One region of the Pseudoduganella sp. R-34 genome, then DNA from elsewhere that is predicted to be linked to it. Evidence: predicted binding sites of a transcription regulator. Region 1 holds the regulator's gene; each other region holds the start of a gene.

What was found. Region 1 encodes sigma-54, which starts transcription at its own class of promoters, with help from an activator protein. Its sites were predicted from a motif close to TGGCANGNAANCTGCTTT; they were not measured.
Region 2: a site for sigma-54 is predicted at 2,374-2,391, ahead of adh (aldehyde dehydrogenase). Genes of this name have one in related genera too.
Region 3: a site for sigma-54 is predicted at 1,405-1,422, ahead of ACN9MW_RS11410 (PEP-CTERM sorting domain-containing protein). Genes of this name have one in related genera too.
Region 4: a site for sigma-54 is predicted at 2,218-2,235, ahead of ACN9MW_RS26370 (PEP-CTERM sorting domain-containing protein). Genes of this name have one in related genera too.

Annotation. Positions count from the first base shown of each region.
Region 1 covers NZ_CP184572.1:936,155-940,306, forward strand. The annotation lists gene lptA (lipopolysaccharide transport periplasmic protein LptA) at 1-306, shown strand, start outside; gene lptB (LPS export ABC transporter ATP-binding protein) at 309-1,064, shown strand; gene ACN9MW_RS04400 (RNA polymerase factor sigma-54) at 1,074-2,570, shown strand; gene hpf (ribosome hibernation-promoting factor, HPF/YfiA family) at 2,643-3,002, shown strand; gene ACN9MW_RS04410 (enoyl-CoA hydratase/isomerase family protein) at 3,078-4,152, shown strand, end outside.
Region 2 covers NZ_CP184572.1:6,751,806-6,755,957, reverse strand. The annotation lists gene ACN9MW_RS30890 (TonB-dependent receptor family protein) at 1-1,213, opposite strand, end outside; gene ACN9MW_RS30885 (beta-propeller fold lactonase family protein) at 1,364-2,302, shown strand; gene adh (aldehyde dehydrogenase) at 2,430-3,950, shown strand; gene ACN9MW_RS30875 (DUF779 domain-containing protein) at 3,973-4,152, shown strand, end outside.
Region 3 covers NZ_CP184572.1:2,489,058-2,493,209, reverse strand. The annotation lists gene ACN9MW_RS11425 (TIGR02594 family protein) at 1-419, shown strand, start outside; gene ACN9MW_RS11420 (YcxB family protein) at 406-942, shown strand; gene ACN9MW_RS11415 (hypothetical protein) at 975-1,286, shown strand; gene ACN9MW_RS11410 (PEP-CTERM sorting domain-containing protein) at 1,631-2,200, shown strand; gene ACN9MW_RS11405 (pectinesterase family protein) at 2,232-4,152, shown strand, end outside.
Region 4 covers NZ_CP184572.1:5,739,094-5,743,245, reverse strand. The annotation lists gene ACN9MW_RS26385 (alpha/beta hydrolase family protein) at 1-974, shown strand, start outside; gene ACN9MW_RS26380 (quinone oxidoreductase family protein) at 986-1,960, shown strand; gene ACN9MW_RS26375 (hypothetical protein) at 1,968-2,099, shown strand; gene ACN9MW_RS26370 (PEP-CTERM sorting domain-containing protein) at 2,272-3,057, shown strand; gene ACN9MW_RS26365 (sterol desaturase family protein) at 3,072-3,893, shown strand.

The DNA of each region.
Region 1 (4,152 bases):
GCCACCTTCCGCCAGAAGCGCGACGGCGCCGGCGACCAGTGGGTGGAAGGCGATGCCGACCGCATCGAGTATGAGGAACAGGTTGAACTGGTGAAGATGTTCAACAAGGCCACCATCCGCCGCCTGGAAGGCGGCAAGCAGAACGATGAAGTGCAGGGTGAGTTCATTTCTTACGACAGCCGCAAGGAATTTTTCAGCGTGCGCAATTCGGCCAGCGGGGAGAGCAAGCCCGGCGGCGGTCGCGGCACCATGGTGATCCAGCCGACCCGTACCGAACCCCCAGCGACGCCGACGGAGAAGAAGTAAGCATGCAAGCAAATAACTGCGCCAGCACGCTGGTCGTGCGCGGCCTCCAGAAAACCTATGGCAAGCGCCAGGTGGTGCACGACGTTTCGCTGCAAGTCGATTGCGGTGAAGTGGTCGGCCTGCTCGGTCCCAACGGTGCCGGCAAGACTACCTCTTTCTACATGATCGTCGGCCTGGTGGCTTCCGATGCAGGCACCATCGATATCGGCGGCACCGACGTGTCGAGCCTGCCGATCCACAAGCGCGCCACGCTGGGCCTGTCCTACCTGCCGCAGGAAGCTTCGGTGTTCCGCAAGCTGACGGTGGAAGAAAACATCCGTGCCGTGCTGGAACTGCAGAAGGTGGACGGCAAGCCTCTGCCCAAGGCGGAAATCAAGCAGCGCCTGGAATCGCTGCTGGCCGACTTGCAAATCGAGAAGCTGCGCGAGAACCCGGCCCTGTCGCTGTCGGGTGGCGAGCGCCGCCGCGTGGAAATTGCGCGCGCCCTGGCCACCAACCCGCGCTTCGTGCTGCTGGACGAACCGTTTGCCGGCGTGGATCCGATCGCCGTGATCGAAATCCAACGTATTGTGCGTTTCCTGAAGGAGCGCAATATCGGTGTGCTGATCACCGACCATAATGTGCGTGAGACCCTCGGCATTTGCGACCGCGCCTACATCATCAACCAGGGCGCCGTGCTGGCCTCGGGCCGCCCGGACGACATCATTGCCAACGAATCCGTTCGCCGCGTCTACCTCGGCGAACACTTCCGCATGTAAACGAAGGCCATGAAACAAACACTGCAACTGCGAACCTCGCAACACCTGGCGCTGACGCCGCAGCTGCAACAATCCATCCGCCTGCTGCAGCTGTCCACGCTGGAGCTGCACCAGGAGTTGGAACAGCTGCTTGGCGACAATCCCATGCTGGAGCGCCTTGACGACCCGCTCGACCACTCGGTACGGCTGCTGGCCGATGGCGCCATCAGCCAGGGCAACGGCAATGGCACCGAAGCTCCCGCCACGCCTTCGGCTGAAGGCCCGCAAGGCGAGGGCGGCGAAGCCCCGGCCGCTGCCGGCGAAAGCGATACCTATGAAGGCGGCGACCATGAAGCCGGCAACGGCAGCGACGACGCCGACTGGAGCGCCAGCGCCGGCAGCAAATCCGCCGACGACGAAGACAGCCGCCCGCAACTGGAAGCTTCCGGCTGCACGCTGCGCGAACACCTGCTCGAGCAGATGCGCGTCACCGTGCAGGAGCCGCGCGACCGCGCGCTGATGGAACTGATCATCGATGCGCTGGACGAGAACGGCTACCTGGAAGAGCCGCTGGAAGAAATCCACGAGCGCCTGCCGCCCGAGCTGGAAATCGAACTGGACGACCTGCGCTGCAGCCTGGTGCTGCTGCAAAGCTTCGATCCGCCCGGCGTCGCCGCACGCAATGCCTCCGAATGCCTGGCGCTGCAGATCAGGCGCATGCCCGGCGTGCCGCTGGTGACGCGCCGCATGGCGCTGACCATCGTCGAGAAGCACCTGACCTGGTTCGCCCAGCGCGAGTTCACCAAGCTGAAGAAAGCGCTCGACTGCGACGATGAAGACTTGCGCGAAGCACAGTGCGTGATCCGCCAGTGCAACCCGCATCCGGGCGCCGAATTTGCGTCAGGCGAGTCAGACTACGTGGTGCCGGACGTGATCGTGAAAAAGGGCCGCGGCGGCTGGATCGTCACCCTGAACAACGACGTGGTGCCGCGCCTGCGCGTGAACGCGCTGTATGCCAACCTGCTCAAGCAAGGCAAGAGCGAGTCGCAGATGAATGGCCAGCTGCAGGAGGCCAAGTGGTTGATCAAGAATATGCGCCAGCGCTTCGACACGATCCTGCGCGTCGCGGAAGCGATAGTAGAAAGACAAAAGAACTTTTTCAGTCATGGCGCAGTGGCCATGAGACCCCTTGTGTTGCGTGAAATTGCTGATACACTGGGACTACACGAGAGCACTATTTCTCGCGTAACAACTCAAAAATATATGCTCACCCCGCATGGCATGTTTGAGTTGAAATATTTCTTTGGTAGCCACGTCGCGACCGAAGCCGGGGGGGAGGCTTCCTCGACTGCGATACGGGCACTGATCGTGCAATTGACAGGAGCAGAAGACCCGAAAAATCCTTTATCCGACAGTAAGATTGCGGACATGCTGGGTGAACAAGGCATGGTGATTGCGCGACGGACTGTTGCCAAATATCGAGAAGCGTTGAAGATCCCTCCAGTTAGCCTCCGCAAATCGTTGTAGTGCAGTGCATGGGTTCCTCTGTGCGTTTCGGCGTGCACGAACTCGAGAGCGACATCATCTTTAGGAGTGTGTATGAATCTCACCATCAGTGGACATCATGTCGAAGTGACCCCAGCCATTCGCGAGTACGTGCAGAACAAGCTGGAACGAGTCAAGCGCCATTTCGATCAAGTAATCGATATTGCTGTCATCCTGACTGTAGATAACCTCACCGAGAAAGAGAAACGCCAGAAAGCCGAAATCAACCTGCGCATGTCTGGCAAAACTGTTTACGTCGAAAGCCTGTCGCAAGACCTTTACGCCGCCATCGATACCCTGATTGATAAACTGGATCGCCAGGTCATGAAATACAAGGACCGTGTGCAGAACCACAGTCATGCGGCCATCAAGCATTTCCCGGATACGTATGAGGCACCACCCACCGCCATGTAAAGGACTGGCCGTGCAGCACACCAAAGGGCGCAATTGGCGCCCTTTTTTGCGACCAGTGTGCGTTAGAATATTTGCATGAGCGAACACGTACACACCCAACTCTCCAACGGTACCGGCTTCATCACGCTGGACCGCCCCAAGACCCTCAATTCACTGTCCCTCGACATGGTGCGCGCGATGACGCAGGCGCTGCTGGCATGGCGCGACGATGCGTCGGTGGCGGCGGTCGTGGTGCGCAGCAGCAGCGAACGCGCGCTGTGCGCAGGCGGCGATATCCGCTTCTTCCACGACGTCGGCCGCGGCAATACGCAAGGCGGCAGCGCGCTGCTGGAAGACTTCTTCACCGAAGAATATGCGCTGAACCATTTAATCCATTTCTACCCCAAGCCTTATGTGGCGCTGATGGATGGCGTGGTGATGGGCGGCGGCATGGGCATCGCGCAGGGCGGGCCGGAGTGCGGCGTGCGCATCGTCACGGGCCGTACCAGGATGGCGATGCCCGAGGTGAACATCGGCCTGTTTCCCGACGTGGGCAGCAGTCACTTCCTGTCGCATGCGCCGGGCCAGCTTGGCATGTGGCTCGGCCTCACCGGGCTGACGGTCGGCGCCGCGGATGCGCTCTACCTCGACCTGGCTGACTACTTCGTGCCGGAAACTGAACTGGCCGGACTGGCCAAGCTGTTCGAGTCGACGCCCGGCAAATCGTTGCGCGATGCTGTCGCGGTCTTTGCCTGCCCGCACAACGCCTTCGCCGGCGACAGCGAACTGGAAGCGCAGCGTGCCCTGATCGATCAGCATTTCTCGGCGGGCTCGGTACCCGCCATCATGGATTCGCTGCGAGGCGACAGCACGCCTTTCGCGCAGAAATCGCTGAAGGCAATGGAATTGCGCTCGCCGCTGATGATGAGCGTGACCCACGAGCTGCTGAAGCGCGGCGCGTCGCTGGGCGTGTCCGACTGCTTGCGCATGGAGCGCAACCTGGTGCGCCGCAACTTCGAACACGGCGAGATTTTCGAGGGCGTACGCGCCCTGGTGATCGACAAGGACAACCAGCCGCAGTGGAATCCCGCAACGCTGGCCGAAGTGACGCCCGCCATGGTGGAGCGCTTCTTCGAACCATGCTGGCCGGCCTGGGCGCACCCCTTGCGCC
Region 2 (4,152 bases), 990 kb from region 1:
TCTCGTCGCGCCGCAGCTTGCCCTGCACGCCGAACGTATTGCCGATGAAATTCTCATACCCCTTGCGGTCATCGCTCGATCGGCCGTACTCGACGCCCACCGTGGTCGTCAGCCTGCCGCCGGCAAGTTCGCGCATGTCCTGCCAGTTGATGTCGGTGCCGTAGAAATCGCGGTCGAAGTCGACCACTCCGCCCGAATGGCTGGCCGGCGCCTGGAAGCCTTTGGAAAACGCCTGGAACTGCGTCACGCGGCGATTGCCGCCCCACAGGCCGACGTGCAGCCGGCCTGACTCGAAGCGCTGGTCCCAGCTGGCGCCTCCCTGCTGGTGGTCAATGCTCTTGCGGGTGTTATAGCGCTCCGCCAGCGTGCGCTTGGGTACTTGCGTGTCGGTGGCATCGATTTCGCCGGCACGCGGGTCGCGTTGCCAAGTGGCCCAGGTTACGCCCAGCGGGTCTTGCGTGTCCTCCTGGCGCAGACCGTTGGCGACCAGCACCAGCTTCGCACCGGGTAGCGGCTGCATGGTCAGCTTGGCCATCGCCTGGTCGCGGCGGGCGGCGCTGTGGTCGCGGTAACCATCGGTATCGAAGCGCGAGGCATCCAGCACATAGCCTATGCCGGCAGCGCTTCCTTGCGCATTCAGGTCGGTCTTGCGCAGGCCGTCGCTGCCAGCGGCAAAGCTGGCTTCCACCGTCGGCGCACCTTCGCCGTCGCGGGTAAAGAGCTGGATCACGCCGCCGGCATGGTTGCCGTAGATGGCGGAGTAGGGGCCGCGCAGCACCTCGATGCGCTCTGCCATGTCCAGGTTGAAGGTAGCGGCCTGGCCTTGGCCGTCCGGCATGCTGGCCGGGATGCCATCTGTGATCAGGCGCACGCCGCGCACGCCGAAAGCCGACCGGGCGCCAAACCCGCGCGAAGAAACCTGCAAGTCCTGTGCGTAGTTCTGCCGGTTCTGCACCACCACGCCTGGAACGGCGGCCAGGGACTCCGAGGCATTCACGCGCAACTGTCCGTCACGGATGTGCTGTGCATCGAGCACGTTGATCGCGGCCGGCAGGTCGAAGCTGGAATGCTCGACGCGGCTGCCGCTGATGACGACAACGTCGGCGATCGCAGCGCCTTCCGGCGTGGCTTCGGCCGACGCAGCATGCGCCAGCATGGGGGAAAACAGGCTGGCCAGCAGGGCGGCGATGGCGTTCAAGCGAATGGGGTTCATGTTCAGTCTCCTCGGATCGGTTCAGCGTGCCCGCTGCGCGGGTCTCCCGATCACATAAGCAATATGCCTGCCAAGCCAACGACAGGCCGCACGTTTGCTGGCATATCGCTTGCATAACTAACGGGCACACACCATACCAAAGGAGACATCATGAAGGCAAACCCGTTCGCAGCATTGTGTGCTGCAGGCGCCGCCAGCCTCGCTTTTGCCGCGCCATTCGCCTATGTGCCGAACGAGAAGTCCGGCACCATCAGCGTCATCGATACCGCAACCGATAGCGTGGTACGCCAGTTGAATGCCGGAAAACGGCCGCGCGGCATCGGCATTGATCCGGGCGGGCGCCAGCTTTTTGTCAGCGATGCCTCCAGCGGCAGCCTGCTGGCCATCGACAGCATGGCGGGCAGCAGCGTAACGCTGGCGCTGGGGCGCTCGCCGGAGGGCGTCAGCGTCTCGCCGGACGGCAAGCTGGTGGCGGTAGCCGTGGAAGAGGGCAATAGCGTGGCGCTGTTCGATGCCGTCACCCACGCGCGGCTGGCGGATATCCCGGTGCAAGGCCGCAATCCGGAGCACGCAGTCTTCAGCCCGGACAGCCGCTACCTCTATGTCAGCGCCGAGGAGGCGGAGCAGGTCGACGTGATTGACGTGGCGCAGCGCCGCCAGTCCGGCTCCGTCGCGGTAGGCCTGCGCCCGCGCGGGATCGGCTTCGCGCCCGATTCCAGCCGGGTGTACGTCGCGTGCGAGATGGCGAATGCAGTGTACGTGATCGACCCGGCCACGCTGCGCACGCTGGCCACCATTCCCGCCGGACGCAATGCAAACGGCATCGCCGTCCACCCGGACGGGCGTAGCGTGTACGTCTCCAACGGGATGGACGGCAGCGTGATGCGAATCGATACCGCCCGCAATGAAGTCACGGCCACGATTGCAGTCGGCAAGCGTCCCTGGAATATGGCTATCACTCCGGACGGCAGCAAGCTCTATGTTGCCAACGGCCGCTCCAACAATGTCTCGGTGATCGATACCGCCAGCGCACGCAAGGTGGCCGATATCCCGGTCGGTGAGCTGCCCTGGGGCGTGGTGATCCGTTGAATTGCGCAACAGTTGTTCAAGTTTGGAGCAGTTGTTGTTGCACGTCGCTTCGGCCGAGGAGCAAAACCCGCTGGCACGGCAATTGCGAATAAGGCAGTACCCACAACCACTCAATATAGAGGACGACATGAATCTCGCCGACATCAGCAAACTGGGCGTCGCCAATCCCTTCAAGACCCGTTACGACAACTTCATCGGCGGCAAATTCGTCCCGCCGGTCAAAGGCGAGTACTTCGCCAATATCACGCCGATCACCGGGCTGCCTTTCTGCGAGATCGCACGCTCCACCGCCGAGGATGTCGAGCTGGCGCTGGACGCCGCGCACGCCGCCAAGGCTGCATGGGGCAAGACTTCGCCGACCGAGCGCGCCAATATCCTGAACAAGATGGCTGACCGCATGGAGCAGAACCTGCAGCTCATCGCGACCGCTGAAACCATCGACAACGGCAAGCCGATCCGCGAAACGATGGCGGCAGACATTCCGCTGGCGATCGACCATTTCCGCTACTTCGCCGGCTGCATCCGCGCCCAGGAAGGGACGGTCGCGCAGGTCGACTCCGAGACCTATGCCTATCACTTCCATGAACCGCTCGGCGTGGTCGGCCAGATCATTCCATGGAACTTCCCGATCCTGATGGCGGTATGGAAGCTGGCCCCTGCGCTGGCCGCCGGCAACTGTGTCGTGCTCAAGCCAGCCGAGCAAACCCCGGCCTCCATCATGGTGCTGCTGGAGCTGATCGGCGACCTGCTGCCGCCTGGCGTGCTGAATGTGGTGAACGGCTTCGGCCTGGAAGCGGGCAAGCCGCTGGCTTCGAGCAAGCGTATCGCCAAGGTGGCCTTCACCGGCGAAACCGGCACCGGCCGCCTGATCATGGGCTATGCGGCGCAGAACCTGATCCCGGTCACGCTGGAACTGGGCGGCAAGTCGCCCAACATCTTCTTCGAAGACGTGATGTCGGCCGACGACGCCTTCTTCGACAAATGCCTGGAAGGTTTCGCCATGTTCGCGCTGAACCAGGGCGAAGTCTGCACCTGCCCATCGCGCGTGCTGATCCAGGAATCGATCTACGAACGCTTCATCGAACGCGCGCTGAAACGCGTGGCAGCGATCAAGCAAGGCAACCCGCTGGACCACGGCACCATGATCGGCGCCCAGGCTTCGCAGGAGCAGCTTGAAAAGATCCTGTCTTACATGGACATCGGCCGCCAGGAAGGCGCACAACTGCTGGCAGGCGGCGAGCGCCAAGTGCTGGCTGGCGACCTGGAAGGCGGCTACTACGTGCGCCCAACCGTATTCAAAGGCGACAACACCATGCGCATCTTCCAGGAAGAGATCTTCGGCCCGGTGGTATCGGTCACTACCTTCAAGGATGAAGACGAAGCGCTGGCGATCGCCAACGACACCCTTTACGGGCTGGGCGCCGGCGTCTGGAGCCGCGACGGCAGCCGCGCCTTCCGCATGGGGCGCGCCATCCAGGCTGGCCGCGTCTGGACCAACTGCTATCACCTCTATCCGGCCCACGCTGCGTTTGGCGGCTACAAGCAGTCGGGCATTGGCCGCGAGACCCACAAGATGATGCTCGACCACTACCAGCAGACCAAGAACCTGCTGGTCAGCTACAACCCTAACGCGCTGGGCTTCTTCTGAGGCAGGAAAGGCGGGGCGAAGCATGGATAACGCAATTGCCAGGGTCACGGCGACCGCACCGGCGCTGGAATTCATCGACCAGCTGCACCAGCGGCACGGACCGATCATGTTTTTCCAGTCGGGCGGCTGCTGCGACGGCAGCGCGCCGATGTGCTATCCGGCGGGTGAGTTCGACGTCAGCGAGACCGACGTCTACCTCGGC
Region 3 (4,152 bases), 1.6 Mb from region 1:
CTTGGCTGGCAATCGCTATCGGCGAATTGGGGATCGCAGCATACCCCGTCGGTTCGAGCAACCCGCGAATCAATTCATACCACGCAGGCACCAATATCGAAGGTTACGATGACAAAGTGTCCTGGTGTTCATCGTTCGTCAATTGGTCGTTTGCACAAGCGGGCATTGCCGGTACGGCGTCTGCTCTCGCCAGATCGTGGCTTGAGTGGGGTGAGGAAATTGAACGTCCGGTACCTGGTTGCGTTGCAGTTCTTTGGCGAGATGATCCGGCCAGCTGGAAAGGACACGTAGGCTTCTATTTGAGGGAAGACCAAGAATTCGTTTACCTCCTCGGAGGTAATCAGCTTGGACAGGTACGGGAACACTTCTATCCAAAGTCCATGGTTCTCGCCTACAGGTGGCCCAGTGGCCTCCAATAATATGTCCCATCAAGCCACGCTCACCTATGACAAACAACTCCTCCGTCGAGCAGTGCTGGCGTTCTGGCGCCGGTCAGTCGGCATAAGCCTTCCTTTGGCACTATCATTCGCCACCATTGCCTTCGTGTGGCTGCTCGTTGAAGGTGAATCGTCCTGGTTCATTGGCGCCCTTGGCGCCGCTCTGGCGTTTGCCTTTGCCATTGTTCTGGCAATCTATGTGGTCCACTATCGCAGCGTGATGGCAAAGCTGCATGACATGGGAAGGCCGCAAGCGGTCTTCACTGCCGACGCATCGACGTTTTCAGTTTCGTCGGGCATTGGAAGCTCCACCATGCAGTGGTCATCGGTTGTCGAAATATGGTGTTTTCCCGGCTTCTGGCTTCTGTTGTTTTCCAAGGCGCAGTTCATCACAATGCCTCTTGAAACGGTCTCGCCGGAAATGCAGGTATTCGTGCTGAGGGCTGTTCAAGCTTCAGGGGGCAAAGTGATTGGCTTCACGGCCAAATTCGAGAATGTAGCCTGACGCTTCAGGCACGTATCTGTATCGAGGACCACATGCACGAATGGATTACTCTCACCAAGGTATTCGGAAGTTCCCTGCGCAATCCGACAATAGCGGAAATGGAAACCGCGCTTGACGAGCTCTTTGAGAAAGCCGACGCCGACCACCCCGATGCCTGGATTGAATGCGGGTCGGCGTCTGGCCCGCTTTATAGCATCTCGATCTTTTCGAATGGCTATGCGCTCTACACAAAGTATTCAGACTCGGATATGTCGGAAGTACTGGAATCAACGAGGCTCTCGCCAGTTGATCGCGAAGGCGCACTTGTCTTATGGTCCAACCTGACTCAAGGCCGGACACCATGAGGCATGACGCTGACATTAATGCTTCCCTGTCATGCGAAAGTTAATGCTCGATAGGCGTGTCTTGCAGCCCCCGGGTTATGCGGAACGCTCTTGCTTGCTTGTCTGGTACCGCTTGCCTTGGCTTAAGCACTGCTACGTCCTGTGGTTGCAGCCGCTGCGCTGCGGGCGATGACACCTTCGTGGCGTGGAGTGTTGAATGGTCGCGACAGAATGACTTGTATTTCCGCGAGGCAACGTGGTCTGACCGCATCACATTTGGCCTGATTGATTGAAATATTGGTCAGGCCAATATAAGATCGGCAGTGCCGATCAGGCACGCCTATTCAGCCCCACCGGAGCACACGATGAGAAAAACCATAATGGAGACATTGGTGGCTGCCGTACTCGCCACCGGAATTGCGCACGCAGCACCGTTACCTTTGCAGGATGCCGTCATCACCGCCACCTACAACGGCTCGCCCGACACCATCGTCGGCCTTGACCACCTGTTCCAACCCGAACCGGGCGCCAACACCACCGCCCTTGATCCAACCGGCACCGGCGTCGAATTCCTCAGCGCCGATGCCATGTTCGGCTTCGACTTCGACGCCAGCGGCCTGTTGACCGTGATCGCAAATAACGCGGTCACGCCGGGTACATACCAGTTCCACTTTGACTTCGGCAGCACCCTGGCTGCACCGTTGACCGCCTTCAAACTGCTTGACGCCAGCGGCATCGGCGGCTTGCCCATCCTGTCGCTGGGCGCCAACGGCAACTCGATCGACATCGACCTGAGCGGCACCACCTGGACCGAATTTGCCAGCATCACGGCCCAGCTGGATGCCACCGCCGTGCCGGAACCGGGCAGCGCTGCACTGATGCTGGGCGGCCTTGCCGCGCTGGCGGCAGGCCGCCGCCGCACACGACGCAGCTGACACTGTCCCCCTTTCCCCCAAGGAGAATCTTATGGAACTCAAAGGTTTCAGGATCGCGCTCGCCCTGCTTGCAGCGTTATGCCTGCCCGCGCAGGCGGCCGACGATCCGGCGCGCGTCGCCGCCCCGGCCGACGGCTGGGCAAGCCAAGCTGGCGGAACCGCCGGCGGCTCAGCCGCCATCGCTTCGCAAATCTACAGCGTGAGCAATCGCGCCCAGTTGGTCAACGCCATCAATAACGGCGGCATCAATCCCAAGATCATCAAGATCACCGGCACGATCGACATGACTGAAGGCGTGCCTTACGCGAACACGGGCGACCAGGCCATTCGCGGCGCGATCCGCTTGAAAAGCAATACGACCCTGGTCGGTGCTGGAGCCGGCGCAGGCATCGTCAACGGCCATATCCAGCTTGTCGGCGTCTCGCAAATCATCATCCGCAACCTGAAGATCGTTGCGCCCTGCGACGTGGGGCCGGTGTGGGACCCGAACGACGGCGCCAATGGTGCATGGAATTCGGCCTATGACGCGATCGGCGTTTCAGGCTCCGACCACGTCTGGATCGACCACAATACATTCACTGACGCTCCGATGACGGACAACCTGCTGCCGATCGAAAACGGCCAGCTGAAACAATGCCACGATGGGGCGCTCGACATCACCAACGCATCCGACTACGTGACAGTGTCGTACAACGTGTTCGGCGAGCACCACAAGAACAACCTGATCGGTTCGGGCGACGGCGCCACAGCCGACGAAGGCAAGCTGCGCGTCACTTTCAGCAACAATGTCTTCCGCAACGTGTCCAGCCGCGCACCGCGCGTGCGTTACGGCCAGGTCCACCTGTTTAACAACTATTTCACCGGCAGCCGAGATGCCGCGGTGTATGCGAACCTGTACAGCATCGGCGCCGGCTACAACTCCAGGATCCTGTCGCAATCGAACGTGTTCGACATCACCGGAGCCCAGGGCTGCAGCAATATCGTGGTCAATCCGGGCGGCGCCGCCACCGGCGCCTTCAAGGACAGTGGCTCGCTGCTGAACGGCACCCTGCTTGGAGGATGCACCATCAACAATAACGTGACGTGGACGCCGCCATATACCTACAGCGTGCGCCCTACCTCCCTGGTGAAGGCCAACGCGCTGGCGCAGGCCGGTGCCGGCAAGCTGTCCACCAGCATCAGCGGCACGGGCGACACCAGCGGCACGCCGATCCTTACCCTGAGCTGCCCGCCGAGCGGCCTGTACTTCTGCGACGACTTCCAGTCCGGCACCTCCGCCAACTGGGATTTGCTGCCCGTGGCCGGCGCGAACGGCAGCTTCAGCGTCAAGGCGGAAGCGGTCGGCGCGACGAATATGCTGATGCAGTACACCGCCGCCACCACCGGCGGCGTGCTGGCCCTGCTAAAGCCAGCCGCCATGGCCAATGTGCCGAGCGGCGACTACTTTGTCGAAGCGCGCATCAAGCCGCAAACCAACAGCACCACCGGCAACAAGCAGCTCTACCTGATTACGCGCTACACCAACGCCAGCAACTGGTATGGCGCCGGCCTGAATGTCCAGAGCGCCAACACCAGCACCCAGGTTGAAATCGCCAGGATGCTGAACGGCGCGCTGACCCGCCCCAAGCAAGTGCGCAAGCCGATCAATATGGATTCGGTGTTCTACACCGTGCGCTTCGAGATGATCGGCAGCACGCTGACGGTCTATCTCGATGGCGAGTCGCTTGGCTCCGTGACCGACACCGCCTTCAGCGCGCGCGGACTGGTCGGCCTGTACACCGCCAACAAATCCTTCCAGATCGACGACGTGCGGATTGGCGACCCGAGCCTGAAGCCCTCGCAACTGACGCTCAACCCCGCCACGACGAGCTACACCGCCGAAGCGGGCGACGCGCCGCTGCAATTGGCTGTTACCGCCGTCAAGCCCGATGGATCGGCCGACAGCTTTAGCG
Region 4 (4,152 bases), 2.0 Mb from region 1:
AAGAGGCCGGCCGGCGCCTGCAATTCCGTTCGGAAGAAGTCACGTTCAGGAATGGCGACGTCACCCTGTCCGGCACGCTGGTGCTGCCGGAAGGGAAGGGGCCGTTCCCGGCCATCGTGCTGACGCAGATGTCGAGCCCCGCCCCGCGCGGCGCCTATGCGCTGCAAGCCTATTACTTCGCGGCCCACGGCATGGCCGCGCTGATGTACGACAAGCGCGGCGTCGGAAAATCCACCGGTGAATTCAACAAGGCCACCATGGAGCAGTTGGCCGACGATGCCATCGCAGGTATCGAGCTGCTCGGCAAGCGCAGCGACATCAAGGCCGGCGCGATCGGCACCTGGGGCCACAGCCAGGGCGGCTGGCTGGCGCCGCTGGCGGCGGTACGTTCGCAAAAGGTCGCCTTCGTGATTGCCCAAGCCGCGTCGGCCGTGCCGCCTGCCGAGCAGGAGGTGTACCGCATCGAGAACTCGCTGCGTGCGCGAGGCTTCAGCGAAGACGAAGTGAGGGCCGGCGCCGCCTACCAGGAAAAGCTGATGCGCTGGGTGACCAGCCGCGGCGCGAATAGGGCCGAATTGCTGGCCGCGGCGCGCGTCGGCGAGAATGCGCGCTGGGCCAACCAGGTCGAAATTGTGCCGGATACCTTGAAGGAGAAACCGAGCGAGACCAGCACGGCCTTTTACAGCTACGATCCGCTGCCGGACCTGAAGAAACTGGAGGCGCCCGTGGTGTACATCCTCGGCGAGAAGGACGCCTTCGTTCCCGTGCATAAGAGTGCGGAATTGTTCCGGCAGACGCTGGATGCGAGCGGCCACAAGGACCACCAGGTCTGGATGCTGCCGCGCGCCGCGCACGGCTTGTGGGAAACGGATCTCGATGGGGGCAGCGCATATATCAATTCCACGCACTGGGCGCGCGAACACTATCCGCGCATGACGCAATGGCTGCGCGAGCGCGGCTTTATCACACACTAGAGGAGTATTGAATGGTCAAGGCGATACGCATGTTCCGCACCGGCGGGCCGGAAGTGATGGAATACGTCGATGTCGAAACAGGGGCGCCCGGCCCCGGCGAAGCGACGGTGCGGCACGAGGCGATCGGCCTTAACTTTATCGATGTGTACTTCCGCACCGGCCTGTATCCGCAGCCGCTGCCGGGCGGGCTCGGACAGGAAGGCGCCGGCGTGGTGGAGGCGGTGGGCGAGGGCGTAAGCCATGTGCGTGTGGGCGACCGGGTGGCCTATGCCGGCCGTCCGAATGGCGCCTACGCGCAGGCGCGCAATATGCCCGCCAGCCTGCTGGTGAAGCTGCCCGATTCTATCGGCAGCGATACCGCGGCGGCCATGATGCTGCAAGGGATGACGGTGCAATACCTGTTCCACAGCGCGGCGCCGCTCAAGGCGGGCGACACGATTCTGTTCCATGCGGCGGCCGGAGGCGTGGGCCTGATCGCTTGCCAGTGGGCGCGTGCCTTGGGGGTGAACCTGATCGGCACCGCCGGTTCGGACGAAAAGGTGGCGCTGGCGCTGCAACATGGCGCCGCCCACGCAATCAACTACAACACGGAAAATTTCACTGAGCGGGTGCGCGAGATCACCGGCGGCAAAGGCGTCTCCACGGTGTTCGATTCGATCGGCAAGGATACCTTTATCGGTTCGCTCGATTGCCTGCGCCCGCGCGGCATGATGGTCAGTTTCGGCAATGCCTCCGGTCCGGTGGCGAACTTTTCGCTGGGCGAACTGGCTTCGCGCGGCTCGCTGTTCCTGACCCGTCCTGCGCTGGGCAACTACACGACGACGCGCGCCGACCTCGAGGCTTGCGCGCAGTCGTTGTTCGACGTGGTGGCGCGCGGCGACGTGAAGATCGAAATCAAGCAGCGGTATAATCTGGCGGATGTGGGGCAGGCGCATCGCGATCTTGAGGCGCGCCGCACCACGGGCTCCACCATCCTCCTGCCTTGATTTCACTATGACAGACCAGAACCGCCCAGCCGACGATGACGACGGTACCCCGAAATTTGGACGCCTGCTGATCGTCCTGCTGAGTGCCGTAGCCTTGATCGGTCTCATCACGTTTGCCAGCGAAGCCTATTACCGCTGAACTTCAAATACTTGATGTCGAATTTCTTTACACTAAGGAACTTTGCCATTCACATAATTGGCATTACCCTGGAGTAATTGCCATTGCGGTCAATAGTTTACTGATGAGTTATTGAGTTTGGCATAATTCTTGCTTGCGTTCCGCCGGGACATTTGAATTTCAAGGAAGAATTATGAAGAACGCAATGTTGGGCAAAGTATTGCAAAGTTTCACGGCCGTGGCGGCCTTGCTGCTGGTGGCGGCCGCCCACGCCGGCCCGGTCAACCTGGTACAAAACGGCGGCTTTGAACTGACTTCCAATGGCAATGGCCAGGTGGACTTCAATACCTCCGTGTCTGGCTGGTCTGCGCCCGGCGGATACAATTTTGTCTTTGCTTCCGGAACCGCAGACACCACCGGTGCCGTGTCCTGGTTCGGTGGCCAGAACGACGTTCCCCTGAAATTGTGGGGCGCCAATAACGGCGGCGCCAACGCGCTGGCAAGCAGCGCCAACGGCGGCAACTTCATCGCCGCCGACGGCGCCTACGGCGTGGTCGCCATCCAGCAGGCGATCAGCGACCTGGAAATCGGCACCACGTATATGCTGCGGTTCGAATGGGCGGCTGCCCAGCAGTGGGGCTTCTTTGGCGAGACCAGCGAAAAATGGAGCGTGAGCATCGACGGCAACACCTTCGAAACCGCCACCTACAACAACCAGAGCCAGGCATCGAGCGGCTGGATGCAGGAGGCGTTCACGTTTACCGCCAAGTCCAGCGGCAGCTTGCTGTCCTTCCTGGCCGCCGGAACGCCGGAAGGCCACCCGCCGTTTTCCCTGCTTGACGGCGTTTCCCTGTTTGCCATCGACACGCCGGACAACGGTACCCCGCCTGCCGAAGTGCCGGAGCCTGCCAGCCTGCTGGTCATGCTGACCGGACTCGGACTGCTGGCACTGGCGCTGCGCCGTCGTCGCCAGCCTTGAGCTGAAGCCCTGCCGTGACAGCCTTGGCTGAACAGGTCCTGCGGCTGGCAGTGTGGCTGTGCGTGCTGTGCGCCATCTTTCTGCCGCTGGAACGCTATCTCGCCGTGCGCCAGGCGCAGCCCGGCGAGCGCCAGCGCTGGCCGGACCTGTTCTATTATTTTGCCAACAGCCTGCTGCCGATGCTGGTGCTGGCGGTGCCGCTGGCGCTCGTTGCGCAATTGTCGCGCGCACTGGTACCAGTCGCGGTGCCGGAGACGCTGGCGGCTTTGCCGCTCGCGCTGCGCCTGCCGCTGGCACTGCTGGTCGGTGACGTCGGGGCCTACTGGTCGCACCGCCTGGCCCACCGCTGGCCGCTGCTGTGGCGCTTTCACGCGGTGCACCATAGCGCTGCCCACGTCTACTTCCTGACCAATACGCGCGCGCATCCGGTCGATTTGCTGTTCACGCGGCTGTGCAGCCTGCTGCCCCTCTACGTGCTCGGCCTGGCAGGCCCAGACGCGGCAGCCAGCGCGACGCCGGTCGCGGTAATCCTGGTTGGCAGCGTGTGGGGCTTTTTCATCCATTCGAATATCCGGGTGCGCCTAGGGCCGCTGGAGTGGCTGCTGTCGAGTCCGGCCTTCCACCATTGGCACCATACGCGCCATAACCATGTCGACCGCAATTTTGCCGCCATGCTGCCGCTGCTGGACCGGGTATTCGGCACCCACTACCTTCCGGGCCACTGGCCGGCGGAATATGGTAGCGATACCGCCGTTTCCAGCCAGCTAGGCGGGCAACTCGCCGCACCGTTTTCGCCGGCCATGCCGGCCGTCACGTCAGACCGAACTGAAAGTTGATTTGTCAAAATGCCTTACCAAGAAATTCCACCGAACTGGCGCAGGCTGAAGCGATGACCGGGCGCCGTCGCTTAACCCTGCAAGTCCTTGGGCTGTTTGCCGGCTGGTGGCTGTCGTTGGCGCTGGTCCTGGCTGCTCCCGCGCCTGCGTTGCCTGCGTCAGCGGCGGCCGCGCCAGGCTTCAGCCTTGATCCCTCTTCAGCCTTGCATAAAAAAGCCGAGAACAATAACTGGCTCGGCATCCATGACCAGGTCCAGTC